DNA from 3 places in the Mesorhizobium sp. M0800 genome. Region 3 is predicted to be linked to each of the others. Evidence: predicted binding sites of a transcription regulator. Region 3 holds the regulator's gene; each other region holds the start of a gene.

Region 1 (4,150 bases), on a different contig from region 3:
GCCAGCAATCGTAGGGCGTCAGCGTCAGCACGCCAAGGACGCGGCCGATCCAGTCGTCGGCATAGCGATTGGCAAAGAAGGAGCCGTGGCCGCAATCGTGCTGGATCATGAAGATCCGCACCAGAAAGCCGGCGGCCGGAAGGATGAGGACCAGACCCCACCAATGGCCATAGGCATAAGCGGCCGAGGACAATCCCCACAGCGTGGCGAAAGGAATGAGGGTGATGGCGAGTTCGACGGCGCTGCGACGCCTGTCGGGCTTTTTATAGCGCGACAGGATTTTCAACCAGGCGCGCTTGCTGTTTGCCACAGCTTCGGGGGAAATCATGTTCATCATGAAACATAGGCGGAGCAGGGCGCTGCCGCAAGGCGGCGATCACGCAAAGTTACTGCGGGTAAATGTCGCGCGATGGCGAGGAATTGCGGCCGCAATCGCAGGTCGCGTTGCTGGCGACGGTGTCTACCGATGGCGCCCGCCTGCGACCACCTTGGCTTCGACGCCGTCCAGGCGGTCGAGCAATTCCTTCAGACGGTCGGGAATATCGGACTCCGTGCGGAAGGCCGGCAAGGTGCGCAGAAAGCGCTTAGTCGCCTCGGTGCCGAGCTGGCGCCGGATATCGGCGGCGAGCCCGACGCGTTTTTCGCCATTCCTGCGGGGCATCATCCAAAATCCTGTGTCGGCTTCGAAACTCTTCCAAGGGAGGAATGGTTCCCGCATTGTAGCATGCTGGCAAGCAAAGCCGTCGGGTACGGTAAAGTTTGAATTAAAATCGAGAGGTCTGCGCCGTCCGCAATCAAGCAGCGACAGCGGCTGCAGTATCGCTTGCCCCTTGATTTTTGGCCGCCAAACCTCGATATCGGGCGCAAATCACACCATTCGAAAATGACGGGAAACGGCGATGAGCGACCAGGCAAAAGACGAACGCGCGCCCGATGAAGCCGAGAAGACCGAGGCTGCCGCGGAGCCAAGGGAAGGTAGCGTCGACGGCGACTATGAAGCGCTTGTGCGGCTTCTGAAGGAAAACGAAGAGCTGAAGGATCGCGTGCTGCGCGTCGCGGCCGACATGGAGAACTTGCGTCGCCGCACCGCCCGCGACGTCCACGATGCGCGCGCCTATGCGGTTGCCAATTTTGCCCGCGACATGCTTTCGGTGTCAGACAATCTGCGCCGTGCGCTGGATGCCATCCCGGAGGAGGCCAAGGCTTCGGGCGATGCCGGCTTCAAGGCGCTGATCGACGGCGTCGAGATCACCGAGCGCGCCATGCTGTCGGCGCTGGAACGCCACGGCGTGAAGAAGCTCGAGCCCGAGGGCGAGAAATTCGATCCGAATTTCCACCAGGCGATGTTCGAGGTGCCCAATCCCGACGTACCGGCCAACACGGTCGTGCAGGTCGTGCAGCCCGGCTATTCGATCGGCGAGCGTGTTCTGCGGCCGGCCATGGTCGGCGTCGCCAAGGGCGGCCCCAAGCATGTCGCAAGCGAAGCGCCAGTGGAGCCGGGGCCAGTCAACGAGCAGGCCGAGAAGGATGCGTGAATGGTGAATGGTGAATAGTGAATGGTTAGTAGTGAGTAGCCAATTGCTGCTCCAGCAGTCAGTGCTATTCCCTTACTGCCCTACTCAGGCCGCAAACCGCTGCGCTTCTCCGCCATAATAATTGACGTAGCGGGCACCGATCTCCTTGACCGGCATCACCACGAACACGTCGACCGTCGAGAATTCACGGTCGATGACGCAACCGTCGCCGATGCGCGCGCCGACGCGCAGATAGCCCTTGACCAGCGGCGGCATCGCGGCGATCGCCGCCTTGGTATTGACGGCCTCGATCGGCATCAGATCCATGGAACAATAGCGCCCGGCGACGGCACGCACGTCCCATGATGAATTCGTCCGGCAGTGGTGGGCAAGATAGGTCAGCGCCTCCGCATGTGCCGCAGGCACGGTGCCGTGGAACGACGCGCAGCCGGTCATCACGCCGATGCCGTAATGGTTGATGTAGGCCCAGATGCCTTGCCACAGCGCCTCGATGGTGCGCTTCGAGCGGTATTCCGGCAGAACGCAGGAGCGGCCGAGCTCGAGGAAGCGCTGGCCGGGATGCCGCGCGATCAGCTTGGTCAGTTCGAATTCGCCTTCGGAATAGAAGCCGCCGGCGGCCGCGGCAATCTCCTGCCGCAGCAGGCGGTAGGTGCCGACGATGCGGCGATGCTCGGGGCCGGAAAGCGAAGTATCGAAGACCAGCAGATGATCGCAGAGGGGATCGAAGCGATCGGCATCGCGGCGGTCCTGCATCTGGAACAGGTCCTTCCTGGCACCAAGCTCGTCGTAGAACACCCGGTAGCGCACTTCCTGCGCGGCAGCGATCTCGGCCTCGTTGCGGGCGAGCCGCACTTCGAGATTGCCGATGCGGCCGAGCGATGCGCCTTTTATGACGGCATCGGCGTTCCGGCCGACGAGCAAAGGCCCGCTGGCGTTCGGCCGAGCATCACATTCCGGCATGACTGTATGCACGAGTGATTCTCCTTCGAGCCATCCCTCTTGGCACGGGGATACGGTGTAGGTGCAACAGGATTGTGACAGTACCGTGATACGCCTCTGCGGGCAATACTTCGTCGGCTGGGTAATCTATCAACCGTCTATGTTGTGCCTCAGGCGGCCGCTTGCCCTTCGACCGCATGAACCAGGGCATCGGGGTCGAGCGGCTTGGTGACGAAGCCGCTGGCACCGTGAGCGAGCACGGCGTGGCGGGTCTTTTCCTGGCTGTCGGCCGACAGCACCATGATCGGCACCGGCGGCACCGCGGTCTCCTCCTCATGGCGGCGGATGGCGGCGATGGCGTCCAGGCCGTCCATGACAGGCATATGCAAGTCCATCAGCACCACGTCGTAACGGTGCTTGTGGCCGGTGCTGATGACCGCCTCGACGGCGGCCTTGCCGTTGCCGACCACTTTCACGCGATGCCCGGCCTTCAGCAGCGTGGCGCGGGCCAGCATGGCGTTGATGTCGTTGTCCTCGGCGATCAGCACCGACAGGCCCTGCTGGCGGGCGCCAATGGCGTGCCCCGCCTGCGCGCCGCGCTTTTGCAGTTGCGGCTCGGCGATGACCGGCGCGTGGCTGGTCAAAAGCACGCGCAGCAATGTCTCGCCGCGCACCGGCCTCGCAAGGAAGGTGGCGTAACCATTGGCACGGAACTCGCCAAGCATGCCACGGTCGGTCGGTGCGATCAGCGTCACTGCCTCGCAATCGGCAAATCCGCTCTGGCGCAGGCGCCTGAGCAGCCTGCCGTCGCTTTGCTCCATGGCAGCATCAATCAGCAGCACGTCGCAGCTCTCGGCGAAAGGGGTGGCCTGGGCGGCGGCGGTGGCCAGATCGACCGTGCCGCCATTGGCGCGAATGGTGCGGGCGAGGGCTTCGGCCTCGACCAGGTTCTTCGATACGATCACCGCATGCCGGCCCGACAGCGCGTCCTGGCGGATCTGCGGCGCCTCGACGGCGGAAATAGCGGGAATCTCGAAGACGAATTCGGACCCCTGGCCAAGCCGGCTCGACACAGAGATAGTGCCGCCCATGGCGATCACCAGGCGTTTGGAAATGGCGAGACCGAGGCCGGCACCGCCATGCGCACGGGTCGAGGTGCCGTCAGCCTGTTCGAAGTCCTCGAATATGCGCTCCATGTCCTCCTCGCGCAGACCGGGGCCGGTGTCGGTGATGGTGAAGCGGATGCGGTCGGTGGTTTCGGTGCGGACGCGGGCGATGCTTGCCAGGACGCCGCCGCTGTCGGTGAACTTGACGGCGTTGCCGATGAGATTGAGCAGCACCTGCCTGACCCTGCCGGGGTCGGCGGTGATCAGCTGCGGCACGTTGGGTTCGACATGGCAGCCGAGGCCGATATCCTTGGCAAAAGCCCGCGCCGCCAAAAGCTCGATGACATTGTCGGCGATCTCGCGCACCGACATCGGCTGCGGTTCGGGATCGAAGCGGCCGGCCTCGATCTTGGAGTAGTCGAGCAGGTCCTCGATCAGCGCCAGCAGCGCGCTGGCCGAGGTCGAGATGGCGCCGACATAGGTCCGCTGCTCGGGCGAAAGGCTGGTGTCGGCGAGAAGCCGGGCCATGCCCATGATGCCGTTCATCGGCGTGCGGATCTCGTGGCTGAC
Region 2 (4,150 bases), on a different contig from region 3:
GAGAACGTCACTTTTGACCTCTGGCCGGGCGAAGTGCTGGCGGTGGTCGGCGAATCCGGTTCCGGCAAGACGACTTTGCTCAACTGCCTGTCAACTCGACTGCTGCCCAGCTCCGGCACCGCCAGCTACCGGATGCGCGACGGCCAGTTTCGCGAACTCTACCGCATGAGCGAGGCCGAGCGCCGCTTCCTGATGCGCACCGATTGGGGTTTTGTCCATCAGAACCCGGCCGACGGGCTGCGCATGACGGTGTCGGCCGGCGCCAATGTCGGCGAGCGGCTGATGGCGGTCGGCGACCGTCACTATGGCAGGATCCGCGCAACGGCGGTCGACTGGTTGTCTCGTGTCGAGATCGACGAAGACCGCATCGACGACGAGCCGCGCGCCTTCTCCGGAGGCATGCGCCAGCGCCTGCAGATCGCCCGCAACCTCGTCACCGGGCCGCGGCTGGTGTTCATGGACGAGCCAACCGGCGGCCTCGACGTCTCGGTGCAGGCGCGCCTGCTCGATCTGTTGCGCGGCCTGGTCACCGATCTCGGCCTGGCCGCCATCGTCGTCACCCACGATCTCGCCGTGGCGCGGCTGTTGTCGCAGCGCATGATGGTGATGAAGGACGGCCGCGTCGTCGAAAGCGGCCTCACCGACCGCGTCCTCGACGATCCGCGCGCGCCTTATACCCAGTTGCTTGTCTCCTCGATTCTGCAGGTGTGACGATGATTGCTCCGGCGTACCCCCCTCTGGCCTGCCGGCCATCTCCCCCTCAAGGGGGGAGATTGGATGTCGTCACCGCCTACGCCAATCATCGACGCTGCAAAGCGGATGGGACATCGAAGTTGCCGATCTCCCCCCTTGAGGGGGAGATCGCCGGCAGGCCAGAGGGGGGTGCTCAGGCGAAGACATTGCGGGCCGGCGAAGCGCCGAACGGGAGAACCCTCTGATGGCAACCCCGCTCGTTGTCTCCGATGTCGCGAAGAGCTTCACCATGCATCTGCGCGACGGCATCAAACTGCCGGTGGTCGCCGGTGTCTCGTTCGCGATCAGGGCCGGCGAATGCGCCGTGCTCGGCGGCCCGTCCGGCGCCGGCAAGAGCTCGATCCTGAAAATGCTCTACGGAAATTATGCCGCCGATGAAGGCCAGATCATCGTCCAGCACGAGGGCGGGCTCATCGATCTCGCCTCGGCCAGCCCGCGCACCGTGCTTGCCGTGCGCCGGCTTACCATCGGCTATGTCAGCCAGTTCCTGCGCACCGTGCCGCGTGTCTCTGCGCTCGATGTCGTGGCCGAACCGCTGGTCGAGCGCGGCGAGGAGCGCGAGGTCGCGCACGGCAAGGCACGTGCCTTGCTGGCGCAGCTCAACCTGCCGGAAAAGCTCTGGGCGCTGCCGCCGGCGACGTTCTCCGGCGGTGAACAGCAGCGCGTCAACATCGCGCGCGGCTTCATCACCGAGCACCCGATCCTGCTGCTCGACGAGCCGACCGCTTCGCTCGACGCCAGGAACCGCGATGTGGTGATTTCCCTGATCGCCGCCAAGAAGGCGGCGGGCGTCGCTTTGCTCGGCATCTTCCACGACCACGACGTGCGCGAGGCGGTGGCCGACCGCATCATCGACGTGACCGCCTTCGCCGCCGGAAAAATTGCCGCATGACCAGGAAACTGTCGGAGGCGCCGGTGATCCACGAGACGGCGGAAGTAGAGAACTCAACGCTTGGCCGCTGGACCGAGATCGCCGAGCGCTGCCGGGTTTCCGAAAGCACGCTCGGCGACTATTCCTACATGATGCAGGACTGCGGCGTCTGGTGCGTGACGATCGGCAAATTCGCCAACATCGCCGCCAGCGTGCGCATCAACGCCACCAACCACCCGACCTGGCGGCCGACGCTGCACCACTTCACCTATCGCGCCTCGGACTACTGGGACGACGCCGAGCACGAGAGCGAATTCTTTGCCCAGCGCCGCGCCAAACGCGTCTCTATCGGCCACGACACCTGGCTTGGCCACGGCTCGACCATCCTGCCCGGCGTCACCGTCGGCGATGGTGCAGCAGTCGGCGCCGGCGCGGTGGTGTCGAAGGACGTCGCGCCCTACACCGTCGTCGCCGGCGTACCGGCCAAGCCGATCCGCGAACGCTTCGACCGCCGCACCGCGGAGCGCTACCAGGCGCTCGCCTGGTGGGACTGGGACCATGCAAGGCTGCGCGCCGCGCTCGACGATTTTCGGGAATTGTCGGCGGAGGCGTTTCTGGAGAAATATGGCGGCTAAGGGATCGTGGACGGTGAATGGTGAATAGTGAATGGCGGGACGGATAGGTTTCGAGGCTTAGGGAAGCCTCTCTTGCCACCATTCACTATTCACTATTCACTATTCACTATTCACCATTCACCATTCACCATTCGAGCTTCTCGCGCCGAGTTGATCCCGCCCCGCTCCAGGCTGTGGGCAGTAACAAAACTGACATCGTTCCGACACTGCAGGTTCATGCGGCTGCGCTAGCCAGGGTAAACAGACCTTCAATTGCGATTGGACTGGAGCCTGCACCATGTCAGCTACGCTCGAAATCCGCGGCGTCACCCGCCGGTTCGGCAAGAACACCGCCGTCAGCAATGTTCACATCGCGATTCCGCAAGGCCAGATGGTCGGCATCATTGGCCGCTCCGGCGCCGGCAAATCGACGCTGCTGCGCATGATTAACCGCCTCATCGAGCCCAGCCAGGGATCCATCCTGTTCAACGGCGTCGAGGTCTCCGGGTTGCGCGGCTCGCCGCTCCGGCGCTGGCAGCGCGACTGCGCCATGATCTTCCAGCAGTTCAATCTCGTGCCGCGCCTCGATGTGCTTACCAATGTGCTGCTCGGCCGGCTCAACCACCGCTCGACGCTGTCCAACCTGTTTGGCATGTTCTCCCGCGGTGAATGCGCGGAAGCGGTTGCAGCCCTCGAGCGCCTCGACATCGCCCGCACCGCCCTGCAGCCGGCCGGCACGCTTTCCGGCGGCCAGCAGCAGCGCGTTGCGATTGCGCGCGCCATGATGCAGCAGCCGAAGGTGTTGCTGGCGGATGAGCCGATTGCCTCGCTCGATCCGCTCAACGCCAAGGTGGTGATGGATTCGCTGCAGGACATCAATTTGCGCGAGGGCATCACCGTCATCACAAATCTGCATACGCTGGATACGGCCCGCACCTACTGCAACCGCATCATCGGCATGGCCGCCGGCAAGGTTGTCTTCGACGGCCCGCCCGAAGCCCTCAACCGCGAGGCCGTGCGCATGGTCTACGGCGCCGACAGCAATGGCGGCGAAATCTCCGAGGCCATCACCTCCACCAGTGTCGCCATCAAACAGAAAATCGCTGCATCCGCCGGACCGCTCGAGCCCGCATTCCCGGGATATTGAGAACGGCCTGATCGCCCGCCCGCGTCAAAGGCACCTGTCAAAAAATTCGAACGCTACCGGCGCGAGGCCGGGACCAACAGGAGAGAGATAATGTTCAGGAAGATGGTTTTTGGTGCCGTTTCATTGCTCGCCATCGCGGCAAGCGCCGCTCACGCCCAGGATATCAAGGAATTCCGCATCGGCATCCTTGGCGGTGAAAACGAAGCGGACCGGCTGCGCAACTTTCAGTGCCTCGCCGATCACCTGAAGTCCGAATTCGGCTTCGAGAAGGTCTCGCTGTTCCCGGCCGCCGACTATGACGGCGTTATCCAGGGCCTGCTCGGCGGCACGCTCGATTTCGCAGAGCTTGGCGCGTCGGGCTATGCCAGCGTCTACCTCAAGGATCCGAACGCCGTGACCCCGATCCTCACCACCCAGCAGACCGACGGCGCGACCGGCTATTATTCGATCGGCCTTGCGCTGAAGTCGTCCGGCATCACCGACATCAAGTCGGCCAAGGGCAAGAAGCTCGGCTATGCCGACCCGGATTCGACCTCCGGCTACCTGATCCCGCTGACCCAGATCCCGAAGGACACCGGCGCTTCGAACGAAACCTTCTTCGCCTCGACCCAGTTCAATGGCGGCCACGAGAACAACCTTCTAGCGGTTCGCGACGGCAAGGTCGATGTTGCGGTTGACGATTCCTCGGGCATCGGCGACTTCAAGAACGGCTACACCTCCGGCACCTTCCACAAGGAAGTCGCCAAGGGCGCCGTGGACCCCAAC
Region 3 (4,150 bases):
GCTGCGGGAAATCGACGCTGCTGCGTGTGTTCAACCGCATCTATGAGCTCTACCCAAAACAGACGGCCGAGGGCCAGGTGCTGCTCGACGGCAAGAACATTCTCGACCGGTCGCAGGATCTCAACCTCCTCAGGACCAAGATCGGCATGGTGTTCCAGAAGCCGACGCCGTTCCCGATGTCGATCTACGAGAACATCGCCTTCGGCGTCAGGCTCTACGAGAACCTCGGCAAGTCCGAGATGGACGGCCGCGTCGAACAGGCGTTGAAGCGCGCCGCGCTGTGGAGCGAGGTCAAGGACAAGCTCAACGCCAGCGGCTTGAGCCTGTCCGGCGGCCAGCAGCAGCGGCTCTGTATCGCCCGCACCGTGGCCGTGAAGCCGGAAGTCATTCTGCTCGACGAACCGGCTTCGGCCCTCGACCCGCTGTCGACTGCCAAGATCGAGGAACTGATCGACGAATTGCAAGCCGACTACACGATCGTCATCGTCACCCACAACATGCAGCAGGCGGCGCGTGTGTCGCGCCAGACCGCCTTCATGTATCTGGGTGAACTGGTCGAGTTCGACCGGACCGAGAAGATCTTCACGTCGCCCCGCGAGAAGCGCACGCAGGACTACATCACTGGCCGCTTCGGCTGAGCCGTTCCGATCATGCATATGAGGACAGGACCATGGGCGAACACACAGTCGCTTCTTTCGACGAGGATCTCGAGCAGATCAGCAAGCTGATCCGCGACATGGCCGACCTCGCCGGTTCGATGGTCGGCGGGGCGACCAAGGCCCTGTTGAATTCCGACAACGTGCTGGCGCAACGCGTCGTTTCCGACGACGCCATCATGGATGCGCGTCAACGCGAACTGGACGACCGCGCCATCACCCTGATCGCCAAACGCCAGCCGATGGCCCACGATCTTCGCCATGTGGTCGGAGCGATCCGCATGGCGGGCGACCTCGAACGCATCGGCGACCTTGCCAAGAATATCGCCAAGCGCGTGAGTGCGGTCGGCCTCAGCGCCACGCCGCGGGACCTGTCGCATTCCATCGACGCGATGGCGCAGCTGGTTCTCATCCAGGTGCAGGGTGTCATCGAGGAATATGCTGCAGGCGATGCGGCCGCGTTGGCCAAGCTGCGTGCCGCCGACGAGCGCATCGACGTCAAATACACGTCCGTGTTCCGCGAGCTCTTGACCTACATGATGGAAGATCCGCGCAACATCACCGCTTGCACGCACCTGCTGTTCTGCGCCAAGAATCTGGAGCGGATCGGCGACCATGTCACCAACATCGCCGAAAATGCGTATTATGTGCTGACCGGCGAGCAATTGCCGGTCAATCGTCCGAAGCAGGACGAAACGACAATGTCCGCACCGGTGACATGATGGGGGTGCCCAGCCGATGATCGCACCACGCATAATGGTGGTGGAGGACGAGGAGCCGTTGGGTGTGCTGCTCCGCTACAATCTCGAATCCGAAGGCTACCAGGTCGAGGTGGTGACACGCGGCGACGAAGCCGAGATCCGTTTGCAGGAGAATGTGCCCGACCTTTTGGTGCTCGACTGGATGATACCAGCGGTTTCCGGCATCGAGCTCTGTCGTCGGTTGCGGGTGCGCCCCGAAACCGAGCGGCTGCCGATCATCATGCTGACCGCGCGCGGCGAGGAGAGCGACCGGGTGCGCGGTCTTTCGACCGGCGCCGACGACTATCTGGTGAAACCGTTTTCGACACCAGAATTCATGGCCAGGGTCAAGGCGCTGCTGCGGCGCGCCAAGCCGGAAGTGCTGTCCAGCGTGCTGAAGGTCGGCGACATCGTGCTCGATCGCGAATCGCACAGGGTCTATCGCAAGAAGAGCGAAATCAGGCTCGGGCCGACCGAATTCCGGCTGCTCGAGTTCATGATGCGGCATCCGGGCCGTGTCTTCTCGCGCAGCCAGTTACTCGATAATGTCTGGGGCGAGACAATCTACATCGACGAACGCACCGTCGACGTGCATGTCGGGCGGCTGCGCAAAGCCGTCAACAACGGCCGGATGCCGGATGTCATCCGCACCATCCGCGGTGCCGGCTATGCGATCAGGGAAGATTGACCCGCCTGGTCAGGCTACGTTCTTTCTGACGCTGGGCCTCATTTGCGCGCCCGGCGCGAAAATCTCCTGGTCGACGAAGCTTAACGCCCGCATCGCGCAGCCTTCGCGGATCAGCGGCAATTCGTTCGGCTCTGTATCGAAGGAGATCGAGCCTGAATGCTGACCGCCGGCGGTCTGGGCGATTGCCTTCCGCAAGGCCGGCTCGATCAGATCGAAGGCGGCGGCACTGGCGCCGACCATCGCGACCGGTGCCGGATCGATCAGCGCGAACAGCGAGCCGAGACCGAAACCCAGCGCCTCGCCGGCCTTGCGGTAGGCCTCGCGTTCCGGCCCATCTTTCTCGCGCGCCCGAGCCGCCAGTGCTCGCATGTCGGCGTCGCTGACGTCGGCGACCGGTTCGCTGTCGTCGCTCATCTGCCTGGCGTTGCGCCAGATGGCGTAGTTGCCGGCATAGGCCTCGATGCAGCCGCGCCGCCCGCAACGGCAGAGCGCGCCGCCCGGACGATGGATCATGTGGCCAAATTCGCCGCCCGAGGAATGCGTCCCGGTGAACAGTTCGCCCTTCAGCACCAGCCCCATGCCGATGCCATGCGAAAGCAGGATGGCGATGAAGTCGTCGCGATAGCGATCCGGATTGCGCCAGCGCAAAGCCACCGCCATCATGTTGCAGTCGTTCTCCACCGTTGCCGGGATGCCGAATTCGCCCTCCAGCATGTCGGCAAAGGCGATGTCGGTCTGCGGCGTGATCGGCGACCACAGCATGGCGCGTGCAGGGGAGTCGGTAATGCCCTGAATCGCCAGGGCGATGCGGGCGACACTGCGGACGTCAAGGTCTGGATCCTGCAGCCGGCGCCGGACGATGGCCATGCATTCACGGATCAGCTCGTCGCGCGGCATGGTCAGCGTGTCCAGCCGGCGCTGTTCCTCGGCGACCACCTGTCCCGTATAGTCGATAATGGCGGCCGACAGGAAATTCAGCGACAACACCACGGTCAGCACCGCCGCCGCTTCCGGGTTGAGGGCGAGGCCGACCTGCGGACGACCGCGTTTCAACGAAACGGGCTCACTTGCCTTGCTCTCGGCGAGGATGCCTTCCCGTATCAGGTCGGAAGAGATCGCCGATATGGTCGAATGACTGAGGCCGGTGGTAGCTGCGATCTCAGTACGCGATGGCTGGCCGGCCCGGCGCACCGCCGAGATCACCATCGCCCGGTTGCGCCGGCGCAAATCGTCATGGCGGATTCCGACCGACATTGTTTTGCTTTCCTCCCGGTTGCCGCGGCCGCTCATGAACCGGAAGCCGTCGGTAATGTCCGACAAATAGTGTCGGATGCAGGCAAATAGTGTCAGATGCAGGTGGCGCTGTCATCGTTTATTCCGACGCTCGAAAAAACTCGCAGAGTCATCAAAATCCATCAGAATCGATGTTGACAGCAGCCGGAGATCGGGCCAGTATTTTTTCGAGGCTCGAAAAAATTAGAGCTTCTAAGCTGGTCTTTGAGCCAATTGGTCACGCCGTACGCGGCGCAGGGAGGATATGATGAAGAAATTCACGACCGCCATTCTGGCGGGTGTCGCCATGACGCTGGCGCTGGCGTCGGCGGCGCAGGCTAAAGACAAGGTCATCGGCGTTTCCTGGTCGAACTTCCAGGAAGAGCGCTGGAAGACAGACGAGGCCGCAATGAAGGCGGCCATCGAGGCCGCAGGCGACAAGTATATTTCCGCCGACGCACAGTCCAACCCCGGCAAGCAGCTCACCGACGTCGAGAGCCTGATCTCGCAGGGCGCCAACGCACTGATCATCCTGGCGCAGGACGCCTCGGCCATCGGGCCGGCCGTGCAGAAGGCACTGGACGAAGGCATCCCGGTCGTCGGCTATGACCGGCTGATCGAGAACAAGGACGTGTTCTATCTGACCTTCGACAACAAGGAAGTCGGCCGCATGGAGGCCCGCGAAGTCTTCAAGGTGAAGCCGGAAGGCAACTACGTCTTCATCAAGGGTTCGGGTTCCGATCCGAATGCCGATTTCCTGTTTGCCGGTTCGATGGAGGTGCTGAAGGAGGCCA

The links. The regulator PhoB, encoded in region 3, activates phosphate uptake and scavenging genes when phosphate is short. The targets are predictions, from matches to a motif close to TGTCATNNANCTGTCAT.
Region 1: the regulator PhoB is predicted to act here: its motif matches at 2,559-2,575, upstream of olsB (l-ornithine N(alpha)-acyltransferase).
Region 2: the regulator PhoB is predicted to act here: its motif matches at 2,439-2,455, upstream of phnC (phosphonate ABC transporter ATP-binding protein).

Annotation. Positions count from the first base shown of each region.
Region 1 is NZ_JAMYOZ010000002.1:76,501-80,650, forward strand. Features, by position in the region: gene NKI18_RS02790 (fatty acid desaturase) at 1-334, opposite strand, end outside; gene NKI18_RS02795 (hypothetical protein) at 461-664, opposite strand; gene grpE (nucleotide exchange factor GrpE) at 900-1,535, shown strand; gene olsB (l-ornithine N(alpha)-acyltransferase) at 1,620-2,495, opposite strand; gene NKI18_RS02810 (PAS domain-containing hybrid sensor histidine kinase/response regulator) at 2,645-4,150, opposite strand, start outside.
Region 2 is NZ_JAMYOZ010000002.1:15,798-19,947, reverse strand. Features, by position in the region: gene phnK (phosphonate C-P lyase system protein PhnK) at 1-711, shown strand, start outside; gene phnL (phosphonate C-P lyase system protein PhnL) at 938-1,645, shown strand; gene NKI18_RS02515 (DapH/DapD/GlmU-related protein) at 1,642-2,259, shown strand; gene phnC (phosphonate ABC transporter ATP-binding protein) at 2,537-3,385, shown strand; gene phnD (phosphonate ABC transporter substrate-binding protein) at 3,476-4,150, shown strand, end outside.
Region 3 is NZ_JAMYOZ010000025.1:80,311-84,460, forward strand. Features, by position in the region: gene pstB (phosphate ABC transporter ATP-binding protein PstB) at 1-638, shown strand, start outside; gene phoU (phosphate signaling complex protein PhoU) at 671-1,378, shown strand; gene phoB (phosphate regulon transcriptional regulator PhoB) at 1,395-2,084, shown strand; gene NKI18_RS24565 (ROK family protein) at 2,094-3,338, opposite strand; gene xylF (D-xylose ABC transporter substrate-binding protein) at 3,625-4,150, shown strand, end outside.